Regions from separate parts of the Streptomyces sp. TS71-3 genome, predicted to be linked through region 1. Evidence: riboswitches for the same ligand, from Rfam matches in the RefSeq annotation. Region 1 holds a riboswitch; the other holds the start of a gene.

Region 1 (11,240 bases):
CAAAGGGGCGCGGGGAACTGCGCGCTCAGCCAAGACGGGCGGAGAGCCGGGCGAGACAGCAAGGGGCTGGGCCGCCGGGCCTCGCCGCAGGCGGTGGCGCGTGCGCCAAAGGGGGCGCGGGGGACTGCGCTCCCAGCCCGGACGGGCGGAGAGCCGCGCGTGAGGCAGCAAGGGGCCTGGCCCTGGCGACCCGCCGCAGGCGGACGGAAGGAGGCGCGGGGAACTGCGCGCTCAGCCCCCCACCGTCGGAGAGCCGGGCAAGAGGCAGCAAGGGGCTGGACGGGAAGGGCTCGCCGCAGGCGGTGGCGGCGAGGGGCCGAAAAGGGGCCCGCACGGAACCGCCCGCTCAGCCCAAACCGGGTCTGTCAGGATGGAAGCATGGCTCATCCGGTGGGACGCGCATCCCGGCACGCAGCACGGCCGGAGCTCCCACCGGGCCAGCGCCTCCAACGCGGCTGGCCGGTCACCCACTACGGGCCGGTACCGAAGTTCCGGCCCGACCGCTGGGAGTTCCGGGTCTTCGGCGTCACCGCCGACGGCGGCACCACGAGCTGGACCCACGAGGAGTTCTCCGCGCTGCCGTACACGACCGTCACGGCCGACCTGCACTGCGTGACGAAGTTCAGCATGCTCGAAGCGGAGTGGGGCGGCGTGCCCGCCGCGACCGTCCTGGACCTGGCCCCGCCCTCGCCCTCCGCCAGCCACGTGATGATCTGGGCCGAGTACGGCTACAGCTCCAACATGCGGCTCTCCGACTTCACCGCCGACGGAGTGATCTTCGCCAGCCACAAGGACGGCGAGCCGCTCACCGCGGAGCACGGCTTCCCGCTCCGCCTGATCGTTCCGCACCTCTACGCCTGGAAGGGCCCCAAGTGGGTGCGGGGCATCGAGTACATGGCCGCCGACCGCCGCGGGTTCTGGGAGGAACGCGGCTACCACAACATCGGCGACCCCTGGCGCGAGCAGCGCTACTCCTACCAGGAGGAACCGGGGGACGGACCGGAGCTCTGAACGACCGGGCGCCCCGAGCGCGGCCTGTGCCACGCCCGGGGCGCCCGTCACGCTCGTACTGTCAGGAGCCCAGGAGCCCAGGAGCCCAGGAGCCCAGGAGCCCAGGAGCCCAGGAGCCCAGGAGCCCAGGAGCTCAAGGGCCCACCGGCCCGGCCATCGGCTACTCCCCGGCCGTCCGGCCGGCGACTCAGTGGTGGTACTGATGAGCCACCGCATGCCCCTTGCCGCGCCCGATCATCCAGCGGTTCACCGGCGTGGTGACCAGGAACGCCAGCACCAGCGAGATCCCGAGGGAGACCCAGAAGAGCAGGTCGACGAGGTGGGCGTCCATGGCCGCGGGCCAGACGGCGATGGTGCCGTTGTCGATCAGCTCCATCACGGCGATGGAGACGGTGTCCGCCGCGAGCGCGACCCGCACCGCCGCCCGCAGGCCCACACCCGCGGTCAGCACGCCGCGCAGCGTGAGCGAGTAGCCGAAGAAGAACGCCAGGACGATGGCGAGCAGGGTGGTCGGCAGGTTCCCCCAGCCGAGCGCGGTGCCGACGACCATGCCCAGCACCTCTCCGATGGCACAGCCGGTCAGGCAGTGCAGAGTGGCCCGCGCCGCCGTCGCCCAGGTGGCCGGGTGGGTGGCGCCTGCCGCTGCGTGGTGAGCGTGCTCGTGGCCGGCCGTTTCGTGAGTGTTCTCCAGCATGGTGCCCCCTGGTCCGGTGTGATGTCCTTACCCGAGTGAACGTCATACCCCCTAGGGGTATTCCCGATCCGGCCGCTACTCCCGGAGTTTCTTCAGGAGCGCCGCGTCCTGGGCGTGCTTCTCCTTCGGCCCGGGCGTCTCCAGGATCAGGGGCACGTTCTCGGTGGCGGGGTGGGCCATCAGCGCCCGGAACGCCTCCTCGCCGATGTGACCGGCGCCGATGTTCTCGTGCCGGTCCTTGTGGGCGCCGACCACGTCCTTCGAGTCGTTGGCGTGGATCAGCTTCAGCCTTCCCTCGCCGATCGTCTCCACCAGCAGGTCGAGGGTCTGCCGCGTGCCGTCCGGGCCGGTCAGGTCGTGGCCCGCCGCGAAGATGTGGCAGGTGTCCAGGCAGACGCCGAGCTTCGGGTGGTGGTCCAGCGCGTCGAAGTAGGGCCCGAAGTCCCACGTCCTGGAACAGAGCGAGGCCCCCTGGCCCGCGGTCGACTCCAGCAGCAGGTACGGGTCGTCGTCGTGGGTCAGCTCGTCGAGCAGCGGAAGCAGCCGCTCCCGTACCTGGGCGAGCGCCACCGCGCGCTGCCGCCCGCCCGTCGCGGAACCCGTGTGCACGACGACGCCGAGCGCCCCGATGTCACGGCCGCGCCGCAGAGAGTGGCGCAGCGACACCACCGACCGCTCCACCGTCTCGGCGGTGTGCGAGCCCATGTTGATCAGGTACGGGGCGTGGACGTAGGCGGGGATGCGCTCCGCGGCACAGGCCTCGCGGAACTTCTCGTCCTGCTCGGGGTTGCCCGCCGGGGTCGCCCAGCCGCGCGGGTTCGCGACGAAGACCTGCACGGTCTCGGCACCCATCTCGCGCGCGTACGACAGCCCGGCCGAGGCCAGGCCGCCGGCCACCGGGACATGCCCGCCGACCGGATTGCGCGCCACCCCGAGGGGATCATGTACTCGGCTACTACGGCCGGTTCGGCTGCTCACACGGGACAGGGTGCCATGCCGGAGGCCCAGCCCTGCCCTAGCCCACCTTGAGGGTGATCGTGCCCCCTTCGGGGGCCTTGTCGCCGCCCTGTACCGACTGGTCCTTGACCTTGTCGCCGAAGTCGAGGAAGCCGCGGTCCACGTCGACGTCGAAGCCCGCGTCCGTCAGCTTCTGCTTGGCGTCGTCCACGTTCTGGCCGACGACGTCCGGCACCTCGATCATCTCGGGACCCTTGGAGAGCGTCAGGGTGACGACGTCGCCCTCGCCGGCCTGGGTGTCCTTGCCCGGCGACTGGGCGGCGACCGTGCCCGCGTCGAAGGGGGAGCTGACCTGCTTGTCCGCGACCTTGACGCCGAAACCGGCGTCGTGCAGATCCGCGGTCGCCTCGGCGGCGGACTCGCCGCCGACGTCGGGGACGTCCACCGGCTCGCCCCTGCTGACCGTGAGCGCCACCGCGGATCCCGCCCTGAGGTTGTTTCCGGCGGGCGGGTCCGTTCGGATCACGGCGCCCTTCTCGACGGCGTCGCTGAACGTCCTGTTGACCATGCCGGGCGCCAGGCCCGCGCCCTTGAGCTGCGCCCTCGCCTTGGACAGCGGCACGTCCTGGAGATCGGGCACCCGGACCGTCCGCGGGCCGAGCGAGATGGTCAGGCCGACCTCGTCGTGGCTGCGGATGCGGCTGCCCGCCTTGGGGTCGCTGGCGATGACCGTGCCCCGCTCGTCGGTGTCGCTGTACGCGTGCTTGATGTCACCCGTCTTCAGGTCGGCGTCGGCGAGCCGCCGGCTCGCCTCCGACTCGGTCTTCGCCAGCAGCGGCGGCACCCGGGTGAACTGGCCGGAATTGATGTACCAGACGCCCACGCCCAGGCCCAGCACGGCGAGCACCGCGATGATCAGCGCCAGGGTGCCGCGCCGGGGGCGCGGGCGGCGGCGCACCGGGGGCGGGCTCTCCAGCCGGCTGGTGGAGTGGTGCATCGCCACCACGTCCTCGCGGGCGCTGCCGCCCGCGTGCCGGCGCCTTCCGGACCGGGCGCCGACGGCGGCCCGCAAGGCGCTCGGGATCACGCTGGTGCGGTCCTCCGCGTTGTCGTGGGCGGTGGCACGCGCGCCGGGCGGCAGGGCGTCGAGCTGCTCGCTCGTGAGTGCCTGCCGAGCGCGCCTGGCGTCCGCGAGCAGGGCGACCGCGTCCTGCGGGCGCGCCTGGGGCGCCCGCGCCGCGGCGGAGGCCACGAGTGCGTCCAGCTCGGCGGGCATCCCGGGGACGGAGGCCGACGGGGCCGGCACGTCCGTGCTCAGATGCTGGTAGAGCACCTGGGCGGCGGAGTCGCCGGAGTGCGGCCTGGCGCCGGTCAGCATCTCGTACAGCACGACACCGCAGGCGTAGACGTCGACCCGGGGGTCCGCGGTGCCGTGCTCGATCTGCTCGGGGGCCAGGTAGGAGACGGTGCCCAGGACGGTGCCCGTGGTGCTGGTGATCGTGTTCACGGCGCGTACCAGGCCGAAGTCCGCGACCTTCACCCGGCCGTCGTCCCCTATGAGGACGTTCTCCGGCTTCATGTCGCGGTGCACGAACCCGGCGCGGTGCGCGGCGCCCAGCGCGGCCAGCACGGGCTCCAGGATGTCCAGCGCGGCCCTCGGGCGCAGGGCGCCCCGCTCGCGCAGCACGTCGCGCAGGGTGCAGCCGGCGACGTACTCCATGGCCAGGAAGACGTAGCCTCCGTCGGTGCCCTGGTCGTAGACCCCGACCACGTTCGGGTGGGCCAGCCGGGCGACCGACTTCGCCTCGCGGATGAAGCGCTCGACGAAGGAGGCGTCGGCGGCGAGCGCCGGATGCATCACCTTCAGCGCGAGCACACGGTCGAGGCGGGTGTCCACCGCTCGGTAGACCGTGGCCATCCCGCCCACCGCGATGAGCGCGTCGATGCGGTACCGGTCGTCGAGGACCTGCCCGATCAGCCGGTCCGAGAGGGTCGTGTCCACGAAAGGTGAGTCTACGAGCCGTCACCGACAACCCGGACCACACGGACGTCCCCGGTGCGGGACTGAAGCCGTCCCGTGACGGCCGACCCGGCAGCCGGGGCCGCCGTGGTGGCCGGTCGCGGACCGGACCGCCACCGGCCCGAGGCGGCGGTCCGGGTCGCAGCCGGGCCACCGGCCCGAGGGGTGTTCCGGGTCACGGCCGGGTCACCGGCACCCGCTCAGAAGGCCGGGCGTTCCGGGTCCAGGCGGGCCAGCCCCTCCGCCGGGGAGGAGGCCTCGGCGAAGTGCCGGCGCGGGATGCGGCCCGACCGGTACGCGAGCCGCCCCCCGGCCACCGCGAGCCGCATGGCCTCCGCCATCAGCACCGGCTCCTGGGCGCGGGTCACCGCCGACGCCAGCATCACCCCGGCGCACCCCAGCTCCATCGCGAACGCCGCGTCGGAGGCGGTGCCCGCACCGGCGTCCAGGATCACCGGCACGCGCGCGTGCTCCACGATGAGCTGGAAGTTGTGGGGGTTGCGGATGCCGAGCCCGGAGCCGATGGGGGAGCCGAGCGGCATCACCGCCGCGCAGCCCACGTCCTCCAGCTTCCGGGCGAGCACCGGGTCGTCGTTGGTGTACGGCAGGACCGTGAAACCGTCGTCGACCAGGGTCTCCGCGGCGTCCAGGAGCTCGACGGGATCGGGCAGCAGGGTGCGCTCGTCCGCGATGACCTCCAGCTTGATCAGGTCACCGCCGAGCGCCTCACGCGCCAGGCGGGCGGTGAGCACGGCCTCACCGGCGGTGAAGCAGCCCGCCGTGTTCGGCAGCACCTGGATGCCGAGCCGCTCCAGGACGGAGAGCACCGAGCCCTGCACGCCCGGATCGAGGCGGCGCATCGCGACCGTCGTCAGTTCCGTGCCCGACGCGATCAGGGACCGCTCCAGGATGTCGAGACTGGGGGCGCCGCCGGTTCCCATGATCAGGCGGGAGCCGAACGTCCTCCCGCCCAGCACGAACGCGTCGTCTGCCATCTGCGTCACCCTCCCTGGACGGCGGTCAGGACCTCGATGCGGTCCCCGTCCCGCAGCGGGGTACGGGGCCACTGCGCGCGCGGGACGACGGTTTCGTTGAGGGCGGCGGCGATCCCGGAGGACGCCGCGGAGATCCCGGCGACGAGCGCGTCGAGCGTCGTCCCCGAGGGCACGTCCTGGCCCTTGCCGTTGACGGAGACCGATACGGAAGCGGTCCTGCCGGTCATGTCCTCTGCTCCCTTCGCTCTGCCTCGCTGAAGCGTCGCGGGGTGAAGGCGCGTGCGTCCTCGGGAAGTTCACCGGTGGTCAGGACGTGCGCCATGATGTCGCCGGTCACCGGGGTGAGCAGGACGCCGTTGCGGTGGTGCCCGGTCGCGAGCAGCAGCCCGGGGAGCGCGGTGGGCCCGAGCAGCGGCGCGTTGTCCGGGGAGCCGGGGCGCAGTCCCGCGGAGCTCTCGGTGAAGGGCAGTTCGGTGATGCCGGGCACCAGGTCGTGGGCGTCGCGCAGCAGTTCGTACACGCCGCCCGCGGTCACCGTGGTGTCCCAGCCGAGTTCCTCGCTGGTGGCGCCCACCACCAGCTCACCGCTCAGCCGCGGCACGAGGTAGACGCTGTTGCCGCGCACCACCGCCCGTACCGTCCGGCTCAGGAACGGCGCGTGCGAGGCCGGCACGGTCAGCCGCAGCACCTGCCCCTTCACCGGCCGCACCGGCGCCAGAACGCCCTCGGGAACGCCCGCGAGGCGTCCGCTGAGACTGCCGCCCGCCAGCACCACCTGCCCGGCCGAGGCCCGGGTGCCGTCCTCCAGGACGACGCCCGAGGCCCTGTCCCGCTCCACCGGCAGGCGTGCGGCCCACTGCCGATGGAAATGCACCCCGGCGCGCTCGCAGGCCGTCAGGAGGGCCGCGGAGAGCCTGCGCGGATCGATCTGGTGGTCGCCGTCCACCCGCAGGCCGCCCTGCACGCCCGGGGCGAGCATCGGTTCCAGACGGCGGCACTCACGGCCCGTCAGCCACTGCGGGTCCAGCCCGAGTCGCTGCTGGAAGGCGTGCAGTTCGCGCAGGTGGGCGCGGTCGTCGGCGTCGAGCGCGACGGCCAGGGTGCCGCAGGCGCGGTAGCCCAGATCCGCCACGCCCGACGCCTCGGACAGCTCCTGTGCGAAGTCCGGGTAGCGCCGCGCCGAGGCCATGTTCAGGCCGAGCAGGGTCTGCTCGCCGTAGTGCAGCTCGGTGACCGCGGCCAGCATCCCCGCCGCCACCTGTGCGGCGCCGCCGCCCGGCGCCGGGTCGACGACGGTGGTGCGCAGCCCGTGCTGCGCCGCGCGCCAGGCCGTCACCAGGCCGATGACGCCGCCCCCGACCACCAGCACGTCCCAGGACGTGCCGCTGGGCGGTGCGGCCGTGGCCGTGTCCCGCGCGAGCGGTGTGGAGGTCCCGGTGCCCCCTCCCGGCGGAGGGGAGGCCCCGGTGTCCGGTGCGGGCGGTGCGGACGTCCCGTCGTCGCGCCCGGGTGGTGTGCCGCCCGGCGGACGTCCTGTGGGGCGCGGCCCGTCCGCCGGGGGCGGACCGCCTTCGTCACGGGGTCGCATGGGTGTCAAGACCCTCCCTTCGCCGGCATGACCCGGATCAGGTTCGTACGGTCGGAGGCCGTCCCAGCCTCCCTCTCAGCCCGGTGCGTCCGGGCTCCCGCGGAGCTCTTTCCTGCGGCCCACCCTAGCCCCTCACCGTGCGACCCAGTAAGGGAGCCGCATTCCGGGGGCCCTCCCAGGGAGTACGCCTCGGGGAACGGCTGACTGACGGAAAGTCACGCGCTTATGGTGATCGGGTGAGCGAGCAGACGGGACCGGAGAGCCGGTCACACCAGCTTCAGGCGGAGCGCCGCATCGTCGTGGTGGGGGCCGGCATGGCGGGCGTGCAGACCGCCGTCGCCCTGCGCGAGCAGGGCTTCGACGGCCCGGTCACCCTGCTCGGCGCGGAGGTCCACCCGCCGTACGACAGGCCGCCGCTGTCCAAGGCCGTGCTGCTCGGCAAGGCGGAGGGCTCCGCCTTCGACATCGACTTCGACGCGCTCGGTGTCGAGCTGCGGCTCGGCCAGGAGGCGACCGGCCTGCGGCCCGCCGACCACGAGGTGGACACCCCCCAGGGTCCCGTCCCCTACGACGTGGCGGTGATCGCCACCGGTGCGGAGCCCGTCCGGCTGCCCGGCGCCGAGGACATGCCGGCCGTTCACCTGCTGCGCACCCTCGACGACGCGGAGCGACTGCGCCCGGTACTCGCCGCGCAGCACGACATCGTGGTCGTCGGGGCCGGCTGGATCGGGGCCGAGTTCGCCACGGCGGCGCGTGAGGCGGGCTGCGAGGTGACCGTCGTGGAGGCCGCCGACCAGCCGCTCGCCGGCGCGCTGCCCCGGGAGGTGGCGGCACCCATGGCGGACTGGTACGCCGAGGCCGGCGTAAGGCTGCGCACGCGCGCGCGGGTGGCCCGTCTGGAGCCCGGCGGCGTGGTCCTCGACGACGACACCCGGCTGCCCGCCGGGGCCGTCGTCGTCGGCGTCGGCGCCCGCCCCGCGACCGGCTGGCTCGCCGGTTCCGGGATCGCGCTCGGCACCCACCGCGAGGTCCGCGCGGACGACGGCCTGCGGACCTCGGCGCCCGACGTGTTCGCGGTGGGGGACTGCGCGTCGTTCCCGTCCGCGCGCTACGGGGAACGGCTCCTGGTGCACCACTGGGACAACGCCCTCCAGGGACCGCGCACCGTCGCCGCCAACATCCTCGGCCTGACCAGCGCGGTCTACGATCCCGTGCCGTACTTCTGGTCGGAGCAGTTCGGCCGGTTCGTGCAGTACGCCGGGCACCACACGGGCGCCGACTCGCTGGTGTGGCGGGGCGACCCCGCGGGCGCCTCCTGGTCGGCCTGCTGGCTCCGCGGCACCCAGCTGGTCGCCGTCCTCGCCGTCAGCCGCCCCCGCGACCTGGCCCAGGGCCGCAGGCTCATCGAGTCCGCCACGCCCATGGACCCGGCCGCCCTCTCCGACCCCACCCGGCCCCTGAAATCGGCCACAGCCTGAGGGTCCTGCCGACCGTGCCCGCCCCGCGGCGCGCCTCGCCGGAGGCGCCCCGCTTCCGACTGCCGGTCCAAGATGGCACGCTTGTCCTGTGACCGAGATTGACGCAAAGATCGATGCTCTCGTCCCCGCCTGGCTCACCCTCCCGGACATCGCCGAACGGCTCGACGTGGAGGTGACGCGCGTCAGGCAGCTGGTCAAGGAGGGCCAGCTGATCGCTGTGCGCCGCGGTGAGAACAGGGCATTGCACGTTCCGTCCGACTTCATCGACGGCGACAAGGTCGTGAAGGGCCTGACCGGCACCCTGACGCTGCTGAGGGACGACGGCTTCACCGACGAAGAGATGCTGGAGTGGCTCTTCACCCCGGACCCGAGCCTGCCGGGCACGCCCGCGCAGGCGCTCAGCGAGAATCGCGGCACGGAGGTGAAGCGCCGCGCCCAGGCGCTCGCCGTCTGATTCGGATCCGCTGACTCCACGAACAGCCGCGCGTACGGGCCGCGGCCACCCCGCGGCCCGTACGCCGGGACGTGCGCGTCCCGCGCCCGCCCGCGGACCCGGGCCGATCCACCGCCGCCACCGACGACCCCTGGGGGGACCCCGCCGTGCCCAGCACCAGCCAGAGCGCCATCCCGGCCCCCGGCCCCGCCGCCGAGCCCGGCACCCTCAGGGACCGGCTCGCCGACGCCCGCCTGTACCTCTGCACGGATGCGCGCAAGCGGCAGGGCGACCTGCCCGAGTTCCTGGACGCGGCCCTCGCGGGCGGTGTCGACATCGTCCAGCTGCGCGACAAGGGCATGGAGGCCGCGGAGGAGCTGGAGCACCTGCGGGTCGTCGCCGACGCCTGCCGCAGGCACGGCAAGCTGCTCGCGGTGAACGACCGCGCGGACGTCGCCCACGCCGCCGGCTCCGACGTGCTCCACCTGGGCCAGGGCGACCTTCCCGTACCCGCCGCCCGGGCCGTACTCGGCGAGCGGGTCCTGATCGGCCGCTCCACCCACGCCGAACCGGAGGCCGCGGCCGCGGCCGTCGAGGAGGGCGTGGACTACTTCTGCACGGGCCCCTGCTGGCCCACCCCCACCAAGCCGGGCCGGCACGCGCCGGGCCTCGGTCTTGTGCGGTACACCGCGTCCCTGGGCACCGACCGCCCCTGGTTCGCCATCGGCGGCATCGACCTCGGCAACCTGGACCAGGTCCTCGACGCGGGCGCCCGCCGGGTCGTCGTCGTGCGCGCGATCACCGGCGCGGACGACCCCGCGGCGGCGGCCGCGGAGTTCGCCAAGCGCCTGCGGGCCTCCTGATCCGGTACACCGCCTGATCCGGTGCCCGGCACGGGACCGTCTCCGGCATGGCACCGCCACGTCACCCGCCCTGGCACACCCTTGTCACCCTTGTCACCGGCACACACCGCCTGGCAGGAATCGGCCAACACCGGAGCGACATACCGTGGCACACCCGCCCGTCACGTGGGCACCCGTAAGTCGGCATCCCGGCAAACAAGACAATTGACCTTGCTCCGGTTTGGTCGCGCCCCGCGTCTGGCTAGTCTGCCCGTATGGCCTTTGGCACCGCATCCACCAGGATCGACCGCGCACCCACCGTGCGCGACATGCTCGCGTCCGGGACGACCACGTACTCCTTCGAGTTCTGGGCACCCAAGACCCCGAAGGGTGAGCGGAACCTCTGGAACGCCCTGCGCAGGGTCGAGGCGGTGGCACCGAGCTTCGTCTCGGTCACCTACGGGGCGGGTGGCTCCACCCGCGCCGGCACCGTGAAGGCCACCGAGCAGATCGTCGCCGACACCACGCTCACCCCGGTCGCGCACCTCACCGCGGTGAACCACTCGGTCGCCGAGCTGCGCAACATCATCGGGCAGTACGCCGACGCCGGGATCCGGAACATGCTCGCCGTGCGCGGCGATCCGCCCGGCGACCCCATGGGCGACTGGGTCCCGCACCCGGAGGGCCTCACCTACGCCGCCGACCTGGTCCGCCTGATCAAGGAGTCCGGTGACTTCTGCGTGGGCGTCGCGGCCTTCCCCGAGATGCACCCCCGCTCGGCGGACGAGGACACCGACATCCGGCACTTCACCGACAAGTGCCGGGCGGGCGCCGACTACGCGATCACCCAGATGTTCTTCCAGCCCGAGTCGTACCTGCGGCTTCGGGACCGCGCCGCGGCGGCCGGCTGCGACACGCCCATCATCCCCGAGGTGATGCCCGTGACCAGCGTCAAGATGCTCCAGCGGCTGCCCCAGCTCAGCAACGCCGACATCCCCGCAGCGCTCACGGAGCGCATCCTCGCCGTCCAGGACGACCCCGCGGCGGTACGCTCCATCGGCATCGAGTTCGCGACGGAGTTCTGTGCACGGCTGCTCGCCGAAGGCGTCCCGGGGTTGCACTTCATCACGCTCAACAACTCCACGGCGACGCTGGAAATCCACGAGAATCTGGGTCTGCACCAGCACCAGGGCTAGCAGCGGCCTTACGCTTGCCCGGCAGG
Region 2 (11,240 bases), on a different contig from region 1:
GTCTGGCCGCCGGAGCCGGGCCGAGCTGCCGGTTTGGGCGCCGGAGCGTGGCTGACCCGCCGGTTCGCGGTGCGTGCCGTACCCGGCGCGGACTCCACCCGAATCCCGCGGACCCCCTGCGGTGACGCCCCGCTGCGGACTCCTCCCGGGCCTCCCCGAGGAGCGCTCGCGGACCCTCCCGGAGCCCCAGCCGTCCCCAGGCGTTCCCCCGGGATTCCCTAGGGGACGGGTCAGGGAAGGACAAGGGCCGTCAGGCGTCCCGTTACTCCTCCCGTCCGCTTAGCATCGATAGCACGAGACGAGATCGGTGCGCGAGCACCGGGCCGGGCGGTTCCCGCAGTAGAGCGGCTCCGGGCCGGCCGAGAGGTGAAGGACGGTAAGGACGATGGCAGAGCGTGGAGTCTTCGCAGGCATGCCCTGGTGGCTCAAGTGGGTCGTGGTGCCGGTCATCGCCCTCGTCGTGTTCGGCGGGCTGATCGTCGGCATCCTCTCGTTCCTCATAGGGCTGCTCTTCAAGGTGCTCATCTTCGTCGCGATCGTGGGTGCGCTCATGTTCGTGGTCCGCAAGTTCATGTCGGACAAGTCGTCGCACCGGGGCTGGTGAGGGCAGAACTCTCGGCGATGCCCCGAGACCGCACGGCGATACCCCGAGGCCGCACGGCGATACCCCGGGGGTTCGGGACGACGAGCCGCAAGCCCTGGGCGACGATCCGGGCGCCCTGGGTGTCCCGCGTGGTGAGCCGGCGGCCCTGGGTGGTGAGCCAACGACTCAGGGTGGTGCGACAGGAGCCGCGCGCCTGCGGCTAGTGCCTGCGCCGGTGCCCCCGTCCGCCACGCTGGCCACCGCCGCGTGCGGAAGGACCGTCGCCTTCCGGTACCGGTACCGGTACCGGAGCGGAGCCCGCGGGCGCCCCAGGCCCCGGCAGCCGCTTGGCGGTCACCCCGGCTCCGTCCCCGTCGACGGCCCCCTCCAGGGAGGGCTCGGGCCGGTCCGCGGAGACGACGAGCGCGGCGAGGATCGTCGTCACCGGCACCGAGGCCACCAGACCGATCGAGCCCACCAGCGTCCGGACGATCTCCTCGGCGACCAGCTCGCTGTTGGCGACCTGCACGACCCCGCTCTTCGCGATCGAGAAGAGCAGCATGAGCGGCAGGGCCGCGCCCGCGTAGGCCAGCACGAGCGTGTTGACGACCGAGGCGATGTGGTCGCGCCCGATCCTGATGCCCGCCCGGTACAGCGCCCGCCAGCCCATCGAGGGATCGGCCTGGTGCAGTTCCCACACGGCGGAGGTCTGCGTCACCGTCACATCGTCGAGCACGCCCAGCGAGCCGATGATCACGCCGGCCAGCAGCAGACCGCTCATGTCGATCGACGGATACAGGCCGTGGATCAGCCCGGTGTTGTCGTCGGTGTTGCCCGTCAGCGCCGACCACCCGATGAAGAGGGAGCCGAGCACCCCGATGAGCAGCAGCGACACCAGCGTGCCCAGCACGGCGACGGAGGTGCGCGCGGTCAGCCCGTGGCACATGTAGAGCGCGATCAGCATGATCGCGCTCGCCCCGACCACCGCCACCAGCAGCGGATTCGCCCCTTGCAGGACGGCCGGCAGGACGAACTGGTTCAGCACCAGGAAGCTGACCGCCAGCGCCACCAGAGCCGTGACGCCACGCAGCCGGCCCACCACGATCACCGCCAGGGCGAAGATCCCGGCGAGCAGCGCCATCGGGAGCTTCCGGTTCACGTCGGTCACCGAGTACTGGAGTTCCTTGGGCGCGTCCGGCGCATAGGCCACCACCACCTTCTGCCCCTGGTGGAGCTGGCGCGGCGCGTCGGGCTGGACGATCTCGGTGAAGGTGCGGCCGGTGTCCTTGCCGGTGGTGATCCGGACGGTCGCCTTCCCGCAGGTCCCGTGCTTCTCCTGCTGGGCGGAGCTGCCCTCGGCGGTCGAGGTGTCCCCCGTGGGCGCCTCCGCCGAAGCGTTCACGGATGCGCAGCTCACCTTGTCGATGCGGGCCACGACCGCCTGCTGGCTCTGCCGGTCGAAGCCGACGCCGGTCCGCTTGTGCGGCGGCGCGCCCCCCGGCCAGAGCGCCACGATGCCGACCACGACCGCGATGGCGAAGGGGATCAGGATGGCCCCGATGACCTTGCGCAGGTGACGCGAGACGGGCGCGGCGGGCCCGTGGGAGTGCGTGTGCCCGTGCCCGTGGGCGTCCGCGGGATGGTTGCCGGTGGGGCCGTGGCCGTCCGGCTCGTGGCCCCGGCCCGCGTCCCAGGGGCGATCGTGGGCCTCCGCCGGGCGGCTGCGGGGGGCACCTGCGCCGTGCGGCGCGTTCTGGGCGCCCCGACCCCTCTGGGCACGCGGGGCGCCCTCGGTGCGCGAAGGGTCCGGAATGTGTGTGGGCCCGGTGCCGTAGGGGTCGTTCGGGACACGTGGGGGTCGGGTGCCGTACGGACCGTTCGGGACGCGTGTGGATCCCGTGTCGTACGGGGCGTTCGGGGCTCGCGAGGTGCCCGAGTCGTATGGGGTGTTCGGGGTCTGTGCGGTGCCTGTGCCGTACGGGTCGTATGGGGTGTTCTGGTCGTACGGGCCGCGTCCGTACTGACGTTCGTGCCGGTTCCCGTCGTCATAGCCGCCGTAGCCGCCGTACCCGTCGTACTCCTCGTTCGCGTCATACCGGTCGTGCCCATCGGGTCCGTCGGGCCTGTTGCGGCCACGGCCCCGACCTGCGGATTCTGGTCCCGGGCCGGGACGGCCGCCGGGGCCCGGACGGGGGTTCCGGCCGGGTGGCGGCGGAGGAGGCGGCTGCATGCTGGTCACCGATCGATCAACGCGAGTACTCGCTCTTGGACGTGGGCCCTCTGTTCAGCGTGCCCGGTATGACGCTAGCGTGGATGCACATTTGCACACGCGGGAGCTCGGAGCACCGGGCTGAGAGGGCGCTGAATCTCACACGCGGAACACGTGTGCCCTGCGCGTACGACGTACGCGCTCAGGGGCCCACGTTCCGTCGTCAGGAGTGGCTGCGTCGACCGCCGAACCTGTTACCGGGTAATGCCGGCGTAGGGAGTAGGTCGTATGACCAATCAGGATGCACACACGCCTGCCACCGCCCCGACCGGGTCCGACACGCCTGCCCCGCCTGTCACGTCTTCCAACGGAGAAGCCGGACAGGCCGGACAGAACGGGCGGACCGGGGAGTCCAACGGCTGGCACAAGGCGTATCTGCCGGGTCCAGAGGGGTCCTCGCACCCCGACCTGCGTGTACCGGTCCGTGTGGTGCACCTCACCAACGGAAAGTCCGTCACGCTGTACGACACCTCGGGCCCGTACACCGATCCGGCCGTCCGAACCGACGTCCGCCGCGGTCTGTCCCCGCTGAGGGAGAACTGGATCACGGCGCGCGGCGACACCGAGGAGTACACGGGCCGTCCGGTCCGCCCCGAGGACGACGGGATCAAGCACACCACCCCGCGGGGCGGCCTGCGCAATCTCGACGCGGTCTTCCCGGGCCGGCCGCGCAGGCCGCTCCGGGGCCGCCCGGGCTTCGCGGTCACCCAACTCGCGTACGCGCGCCGGGGCGAGATCACACCCGAGATGGAGTACGTGGCCGTCCGGGAGAACATGAGCCCCGAGGTGGTGCGCGAGGAGATCGCGGCGGGCCGCGCGGTGCTCCCCGCGAACATCAACCACCCAGAGATCGAGCCGATGATCATCGGCAAGCGGTTCCTGGTGAAGGTCAACGCCAACATCGGCAACTCCGCTGTGACCTCCTCGATCGAGGAGGAGGTGGAGAAGATGACCTGGGCGACCCGCTGGGGCGCCGACACGGTCATGGACCTCTCCACCGGCCGCAACATCCACACCACCCGCGAGTGGGTGCTGCGCAACTCCCCCGTCCCCATCGGCACCGTCCCGCTCTACCAGGCGCTGGAGAAGGTCGACGGCAAGGCGGAGGAGCTGACCTGGGAGATCTACAAGGACACCGTCATCGAGCAGGCCGAGCAGGGCGTGGACTACATGACGGTGCACGCCGGCGTACGCCTGCCGTACGTGCCGCTGACCGCGAACCGCAAGACCGGCATCGTCTCGCGGGGCGGCTCCATCATGGCCGCGTGGTGCCTGGCACACCACCAGGAGAGCTTCCTCTACGAGAACTTCGAGGAGCTCTGCGAGATCCTCGCGGCCTACGACGTGACGTACTCGCTGGGCGACGGCCTGCGCCCCGGCTCCATCGCCGACGCCAACGACCGCGCGCAGTTCGCCGAGTTGGAGACCCTCGGCGAGCTCAACAGGATCGCCAAGCGGCACGACGTGCAGACGATGATCGAGGGCCCCGGGCACGTCCCGATGCACAAGATCAAGGAGAACATCGACCTCCAGCAGGAGATCTGCGAGGAGGCCCCGTTCTACACGCTCGGCCCGCTGACCACCGACATCGCGCCCGCCTACGACCACATCACCTCGGGCATCGGCGCCGCGATGATCGGCTGGTGGGGCACGGCGATGCTCTGCTACGTCACCCCGAAGGAGCACCTGGGCCTGCCCAACCGCGACGACGTCAAGACCGGAGTCATCACCTACAAGATCGCGGCCCACGCGGCGGACGTGGCCAAGGGCCACCCCGGCGCCCAGGACTGGGACGACGCCCTCTCCGACGCCCGCTTCGAGTTCCGCTGGGAGGACCAGTTCAACCTGGCCCTCGACCCCGACACGGCCAGGGAGTTCCACGACGAGACACTCCCGGCCGAGCCGGCCAAGACGGCGCACTTCTGCTCGATGTGCGGGCCGAAGTTCTGCTCGATGAAGATTAGTCGAAGCATCACAGAGCGCTTCGGCGGCGAGGCGGCTGAGGGCGCGACGGAGGAGGAGATCGAGGCCGGGATGCTCCAGAAGTCACGGGAGTTCGCGGCGGCGGGGAACCGGGTCTACCTGCCGTTGGCGGACTAGGTCCAGGTACAGGCCCAGGCAAGCAAGCGTCGGTCCGGGACTCCTCGGGGTCCCGGGCCGACGTGTTTTGCGGCTGAGTCCTACCAGGCAGCCGTGGCTTCAACTTCGTACGCGAAGGGCTCGTGCAGTGGTCACCAAGAGCAAGAGGCCGCCGATGGTGGTGGCTCCAAAACTGAGGAGCAACGCTGAGTGGGGCGGTAGCGACCAGCGCAGCCCGAGGGAGTACAAGCCGCCGATGACATCGGGGCCCAGGCTGCCACCTGTGGCTTCGGCCAACACAATGCCGGCCGACAGGCGTTCCGCATGGGAGCCGTCAGCTTTCGCAGTGGCGGTGGTCATCAGGGTGGGGTAGGCCGTGCCCGTTCCCAGGCCGGCCACCGCCCATGTGGCATCCGTGAACAGTGCAGCGACTGTTGGTGCAGGTCGTGCGACCAGAATGGTAACGACGCTCGCACTGGCGAGAAGGAGCACAACAGCCCCGGCTACGGAGAGGGTGGCGGCGGATATGCGCAGGCGTTCGCAAAGGCCGGGCTGTACGAGGCTGCCGATCGCCCAGCACACCGTGCCAGCGGTGAGTGCAACACCCGCCTGAGTGAGCGCCGCACCCAGGCCACGGGTGACGGTGAGCGACAGCGTCCCCTCGGCGCCAAAGAAAGTGAAGGCCAGCAGCAGCATCCCAATGGTCGCCGTCCGTGAAGCAGGAGCAACGTCGGAAGGCAGGAGCCGTGCGAGGGCGTACCCGACGACCAGCAGCCCAGCGACGGCGAGTGCAACGGCGGGTATGGACCCGATGCTTGTACCGACCAAGATTGCCAGGACGCTGGAGACCAAGAGGAGGACTCCGCCGCCCGGGGTCGGCGAGCGCCTGATGTCGCCGCTGGTGAACATCCCCGTCTGGCCTGCCACGAGAGCCGTCCCGCCAGCAGGAGGGGAACAAGCAACAGCAGTGTCCAACGCCATCCGAGAAGGCTTTCGACGAAGGCCGCGTACGGCGGGCCTACGAGCGCAGGCACGATCCACATGGCCGCGATCATCCCGTAGACGCGGCTGCGGAGGTGCTCGGGCACAGTCCGGGCCACCGCTCCAAGACTCAAGGTTGCCAGCGTCCCGCCGGCTGCCCCTTGAAGTATTCGTCCGACGATGAAGAACACGAGCACGGGTGCCGTAACGGATACGAGTGCGCCGAGGCAGTAGACGACCAATCCGAGAGTGAGCAGCCAGCGGCGTCCGATGCGCTCGGCGAGAGCAGCGCCGAGAGGAATCATCGTCAGTGTCGCGAGAGTGCCGGCCCCTGCGGCCCAACCGAAGTAGTGATCTCCACCAAGATCCTTGGTGATCACCGGAAGAAGGGTGGAGACAGCCAAACCCTGTATCGCTGCGGCCAGTTCAAGCGCCAGTAGTCCTGCTATGAGCCGTCCGCGTCGCCCGCGCAGGACCTCCTTCCACGACCCGGCTGCATCAACACCTTCCCCGTCAGCCGTATGGTGCCGTGATAACTCAGCCGTCATTTCCTTCCCCTTCCCCATCTGTCTCATCGCAGAGCAGATATTCCGCCGGGAACTGCTTGAGAAGCTGCTGAAGCGTGTGCTTGAGCGACGGGAGGTGGCCGTGTCGCAGTGGTCGGTGGGGCGTGCACCTGCGTTGGCGGACCAGGTCCAAGTACAGGCGCAGGTCCAGATCCAGGTCCAGGTCCAGGTCCATGCGAGCGTCGGTCCGGGATCCCTCGGGGTCCCGGACCAGCGCTCTGCCGGCGAACGTCGAGGCCGAACGCTCCCACGGCGGTGGCGCCGCAGCCGGTGCGAACGTCGCCGGGATCCGCCGGTGTACCGGCGAGGTCACCGTGGCGTCCGTCCCTCGGTCGCAGGATCGACTGCCTGCGGTCGTTCAGGACGAAGTCGCGCTCTTCGGCTTCCTCGGTGCGGCGGCGCTTCGCGGGGTGATGGCGAGACCGGCGGGCGCGTTGACGCCGGTGATGGTGGTGGTGACGGTGTTGGTCCTGGTGTCGATCACCGACACGGTGTCGGTGTCCACGTTGGCGACGTAGGCGCGGGCAGGGTCGTCGTGCGCAGGCTTGCCTTGCGCGGTGGCGGGCGATGCCACGGCGAGCGGGACCGCCAGGCCGGCGAGTACCGCCGATCCCACCCAGGCCCGCACGACCCTCCCCCATCTGCGCTCACCGCCGTGACGTCGCCCGGTGGCCCCCGTTCCGGTGTTCCCTGTACCGCGATATCTGACACGAAGACCTCCTGAAGTGCACGTGATGCCGAACCGGCGCCGGCTGTGGCCAAGCTATGCGCCGGTATCGCCCGAAAAAGATGAAGATCACATGTCTGGGGCTGTATGGGTGATCCGAATACCACCTTTGGCCACCCGGCCACGGCAACGGGCGTGGGACACCTTGCCCGCACGTTCACCTGGAGCCGCCGAAAGCCCGCTTGGTGTCGACAACTTGCCCGGCGTCGACGGCTCGCTCGGCGGAAGCATCAACGTGAGCGCGATGCCAACGGGCGGACCCGTCCGGATACCCAAGGCGCCCTCCGCTGATGGTGGAGGACGCAGACTGCCTGCGTGAGCGGAGGGCCTTATCGAGCACCCTGCGTTCGGTGGCGGGAGGCGGCCACCCACGCGGCGGCGATCACGCCGTAGGCGAGATGGTCCGCCACCTGCGGCCACCGCGGCAGCTCGCGGACCCGGGCGGTACGCCTGCCCGGCACGCCGAGGTCGAGCCCGGCGATGGCGAGGCCGGCGAGCGCGCCCCACGCGGTGGTCGCCCGTCGCGGCAGCACGGCCGCGAGCGCCACGCCCCAGCCGACGCTGATCCCGAAGTGGACGGGGACCGCGGCGGCGAGCAGCCGCACCGAGCGGACCTCATCCGGCAGCAAGAGCGATCCGGCCGCGCGGGTCGCTTCCAGCGGATCACGCCGCGTGGCCAGAGCGTGCACCGTCGAGGGCACGCCGCTGAGCACACCGGCGACGATGCCCGCACGCATCCCGGTTCCGAGGACGGCCATGCCCTTGGACTAACACCGCGCGGAGGCGCTCCACAAGTTCCGAGCCGGAAGTCCCGAGCCGGCATTCTGCATCGGGGTTCGGTGTTTCAGGTCCGGATTAGAGGTCAGCCGGGAAAAAGGCGCAGATGTGCATCTTTGTGATCGTACGTGTCGCTGGGCCCGTGCGCGGAGAGTGCTCGCCGGCGGTCCGCGGCACACCTCACCGGGACCTCACCGGAGCATCGCGAGAAACATCACGAGAAACATCACCGGGACATCACGAGACATCACCGAAAGGAACCGCACCATGCCTTTCGTCGCGACCAAGGACGGTACGCAGATCTTCTACAAGGAGTGGGGATCCGGCCAGCCGGTCGTGTTCAGCCACGGCTGGCCGCTGAACGGCGACGCCTGGGATCCGCAACTCATGATGGTCGCGGAGAACGGATACCGCGCCATCGCGCACGACCGCCGCGGCGGCGGGCGTTCGAGCCAGACGTGGGAGGGCAACGACCTGGACACCTACGCCGACGACCTGGCACAGCTCATCGAGGCGCTCGACCTGCACGATGTCATCCTCGTCGGGCACTCCACGGGCGGCGGCGAGGTGACGCGCTACATCGGGCGCCACGGGAGCGACCGGGTCGCCAAGACCGTCCTCCTCAGCGCCATCCCCCCGCTGATGCTGAAGACGGACGACAACCCGGACGGGCTGCCGATAGATGTCTTCGACGACATCCGCAACGGCATCCTGACGGACCGCTCGCAGTTCTACGAGGACCTGAGCGCCAACTTCTTCGGCGCCAACCGCTCCGGTTCGCACGTCTCCCAGGGCATCCGCGACGCGTTCTGGCGGTGGTCCATGGAGGTGGGCATGAAGAGCGCGTACGACTGCGTGAAGGCCTTCTCGGAGACCGACCTCACAGAGGACCTGAGGGACTTCGACATGCCCACGTTGATCGTGCACGGCGACGACGACCAGATCGTGCCGATCGTGGCCGCGGGCAACAAGTCCTCGGGGATCGTCAAGGACGTCGACTACAAGGTCTACCCGGGCGCTCCGCACGGTCTGACGATGGTGCCGCCGTTCGCGGACAGGTTCAACACCGACCTGATGGCGTTCATCCAGGCCTGAGCACGGAGTCCGTCCGTACCTGAGCAGGGAGTCCGTCTGCACCTGAGCAGCGGTTCTGTTCGTACGTGACCAGGGGTTCTGCTCGCACCCGACCAGGGGTGCTGCCCGCACCCGACCAGGAGCTCTGTCCGTGCCCGACCAGGGGCTCTGTCCACACGTGAGCGCCGCGCTCGGGCAGGGGCCCGACCGCGCCGCCGGTCCCCGTCTCACTCCGGCTGGTGCTCCGGCCCCCCGTAGTCGGGGCTGGTGAAATCGGGGCTGCTGTAGCGGGGGCGGGCGGCGGTGGTGCCGCTCTCGGGGCTGCTGAAGCCGGGGCGGTGGTAGCCGAGGTGGGGCATGCGGCCTGTGTGCTCCACCGCCGCGTGCTCCGCCTCGCCGGCCACCGCGGGGCGCCGTTCCTGCAAGGCCTCCTGGAGGAAGGGGCGGATGCCGCGTTCCAGCAGGGCCCGGTGCCAGGCCTCGCGGGTGCGGCGCACGTTCTCGTCGAGCTGGTCGCGGTCCGCCGCGCGCAGGGACGTCGAGCCGTTGCGCAGCGCGGTCAGCAGCAGGCCGGCCGTGGCGAAGGAGATGGCCGCCGCGGTGATCGCGGCGAACACCCACCCTGTCGTGCGCAGCGTCTGCGCGAACGCGGGTTCGGGGCCCACCAGCTTCAGCGCGTAGCCGACCAGCAGGAAGATCAGCGCCGCGGCTCCGGCCAGCAGCGGCGCGAGCACCGCGAGGACCGCGGTCAGGCCCGCGCTGGCGGGTTCGCCGGGCTCGGCTCCGGCGCGTGTGAAGTCGCCCAACGCGCCTCTGTCCTGGCCCGCGCCGCGGCGCACACCTGCCGGACGGGGCGCCCGGGTGGCGCGCGCCGGGGCGCGCAACTCGCTGCGGGCTCTTACGTAGTGCTGGTACTCCACGGCGGCCGCGGCCGTTATGAGGGCCGTCGCGTCGAGTGCCATGGTGCGGAGCTGCCCGGCGGTGAGCGCTCCGCCGGCCATGGTGAGGTCCTGGCGTTGGGCGCGCAGCGCTTCGTCGAGGATCCGCTCGTACTCCCGGCGGTCCTCGGTGAGCAGGTGTGGAGCGCTGTTCATGTGCTTCCCCCGATGCTCCATAGGGCGTGGGGCCTGCTGGGACGCGGGCCGCGGGCAGAAACGGAGGGGACCCTGCTATGGAGGAACACATGGTAGAGCGGTCACGGCACGCGGTGACAGGGGGTTTCCGAAAATTGCCCTACTGGCCAGGGCGATCCGGTATAGGAGGAGGGTCGAACAGACGAGCGGCCGGTCAGGCGTGTAGGGGAAGCGGGCAGACCAGCAGCTTTCCGGCCATGGTCACTCCGCCGTCCATGGCGATGGCCAGGCCCTCCGCGTAGACGTGCGGTCCCTCGACGCCCTGTCCTTCGGCCTCCTCGCCGTCCTCGGAGCCGACCTCGCCCAGCAGGTACGGGATGGGGCTGTGGCCGTGCACGATCCGGGTGCCGCCGTAGGTGCTCAGCAGCTCGCGGACGGCGCTCGGGCCGTTGTCGTCGCGGAAGGCGAAGCGCTTGGTGAACTTCCGGAAGAGTTCCCAGCACTCGTTGGGGTCGTTGCGGGTGAGGGCCTCGCGGATGGTGTCGTTCACGGCCTCGATGGAGTCGCCGTAGTCGAGGTAGGAGGTGGTGTCGGAGTGCACCAGCAGGTGGCCGTCCTCCTCCTCCATCGCGTCGAGCCGGGACATCCACTGGAGGTGGTGGTCCTCCAGCCGGTCCATGTCGGTCTTCTGGCCGCCGTTCAGCAGCCAGGCCGCCTGGAAGGTGGCGGTGCCCGCGCCCGAGTTCACGGGGGTGTCCCCGAACCGCTTCGCGCCCAGCAGCAGCAGCTCGTGATTGCCCATCAGCGCCTTGCAGTAGCCGCCCGCGGCGGCGGCCTCTGCGGACAGCCGCATGACGGTGTCGATGACCCCGATGCCGTCGGGCCCGCGGTCGGTGAAGTCGCCGAGGAACCACAGGCGGGTGTTCCCGGCGATCCAGTTCCCCTCGGCGTCGACGATGCCCTGGGCGGTCAGCGCCTCGAGGAGTTCGTCGAGGTAGCCGTGCACGTCGCCGACGACGAACAGCGGGCCGAGGCCGTCGGGGTGGTCCTGCTCCGGCGCGGGGTCGGTGGCCGTGACGGCCGGCATCTGGAGCGTGTCACCGCGGTTGAC

Evidence for each region. A riboswitch is a leader RNA that binds a small molecule or an ion and turns the genes downstream of it on or off. The one in region 1 is predicted to bind thiamine pyrophosphate.
Region 2: another riboswitch for thiamine pyrophosphate. It lies ahead of thiC (phosphomethylpyrimidine synthase ThiC); the one in region 1 lies ahead of thiO (glycine oxidase ThiO).

The regions. Positions count from the first base shown of each region.
Region 1 is NZ_BNEL01000001.1:4,522,444-4,533,683, forward strand. Features, by position in the region: gene Sm713_RS18270 (sulfite oxidase-like oxidoreductase) at 379-1,011, shown strand; gene Sm713_RS18275 (DUF4396 domain-containing protein) at 1,199-1,705, opposite strand; gene Sm713_RS18280 (deoxyribonuclease IV) at 1,781-2,635, opposite strand; gene pknB (Stk1 family PASTA domain-containing Ser/Thr kinase) at 2,721-4,664, opposite strand; gene Sm713_RS18290 (thiazole synthase) at 4,883-5,677, opposite strand; gene thiS (sulfur carrier protein ThiS) at 5,683-5,904, opposite strand; gene thiO (glycine oxidase ThiO) at 5,901-7,265, opposite strand; TPP riboswitch at 7,263-7,376, opposite strand; gene Sm713_RS18305 (NAD(P)/FAD-dependent oxidoreductase) at 7,502-8,743, shown strand; gene Sm713_RS18310 (Rv2175c family DNA-binding protein) at 8,832-9,197, shown strand; gene thiE (thiamine phosphate synthase) at 9,368-10,039, shown strand; gene metF (methylenetetrahydrofolate reductase [NAD(P)H]) at 10,294-11,214, shown strand.
Region 2 is NZ_BNEL01000003.1:847,282-858,521, reverse strand. Features, by position in the region: gene Sm713_RS28040 (DUF5326 family protein) at 386-604, shown strand; gene Sm713_RS28035 (YibE/F family protein) at 804-2,396, opposite strand; TPP riboswitch at 2,903-3,088, shown strand; gene thiC (phosphomethylpyrimidine synthase ThiC) at 3,081-4,952, shown strand; gene Sm713_RS40765 (hypothetical protein) at 5,052-5,627, opposite strand; partial or broken gene Sm713_RS41765 (MFS transporter) at 5,762-6,460, opposite strand; gene Sm713_RS28020 (hypothetical protein) at 6,837-7,106, opposite strand; gene Sm713_RS28015 (hypothetical protein) at 7,535-7,963, opposite strand; gene Sm713_RS28010 (alpha/beta fold hydrolase) at 8,250-9,077, shown strand; gene Sm713_RS28005 (hypothetical protein) at 9,284-10,150, opposite strand; gene Sm713_RS28000 (metallophosphoesterase) at 10,344-11,240, opposite strand, start outside.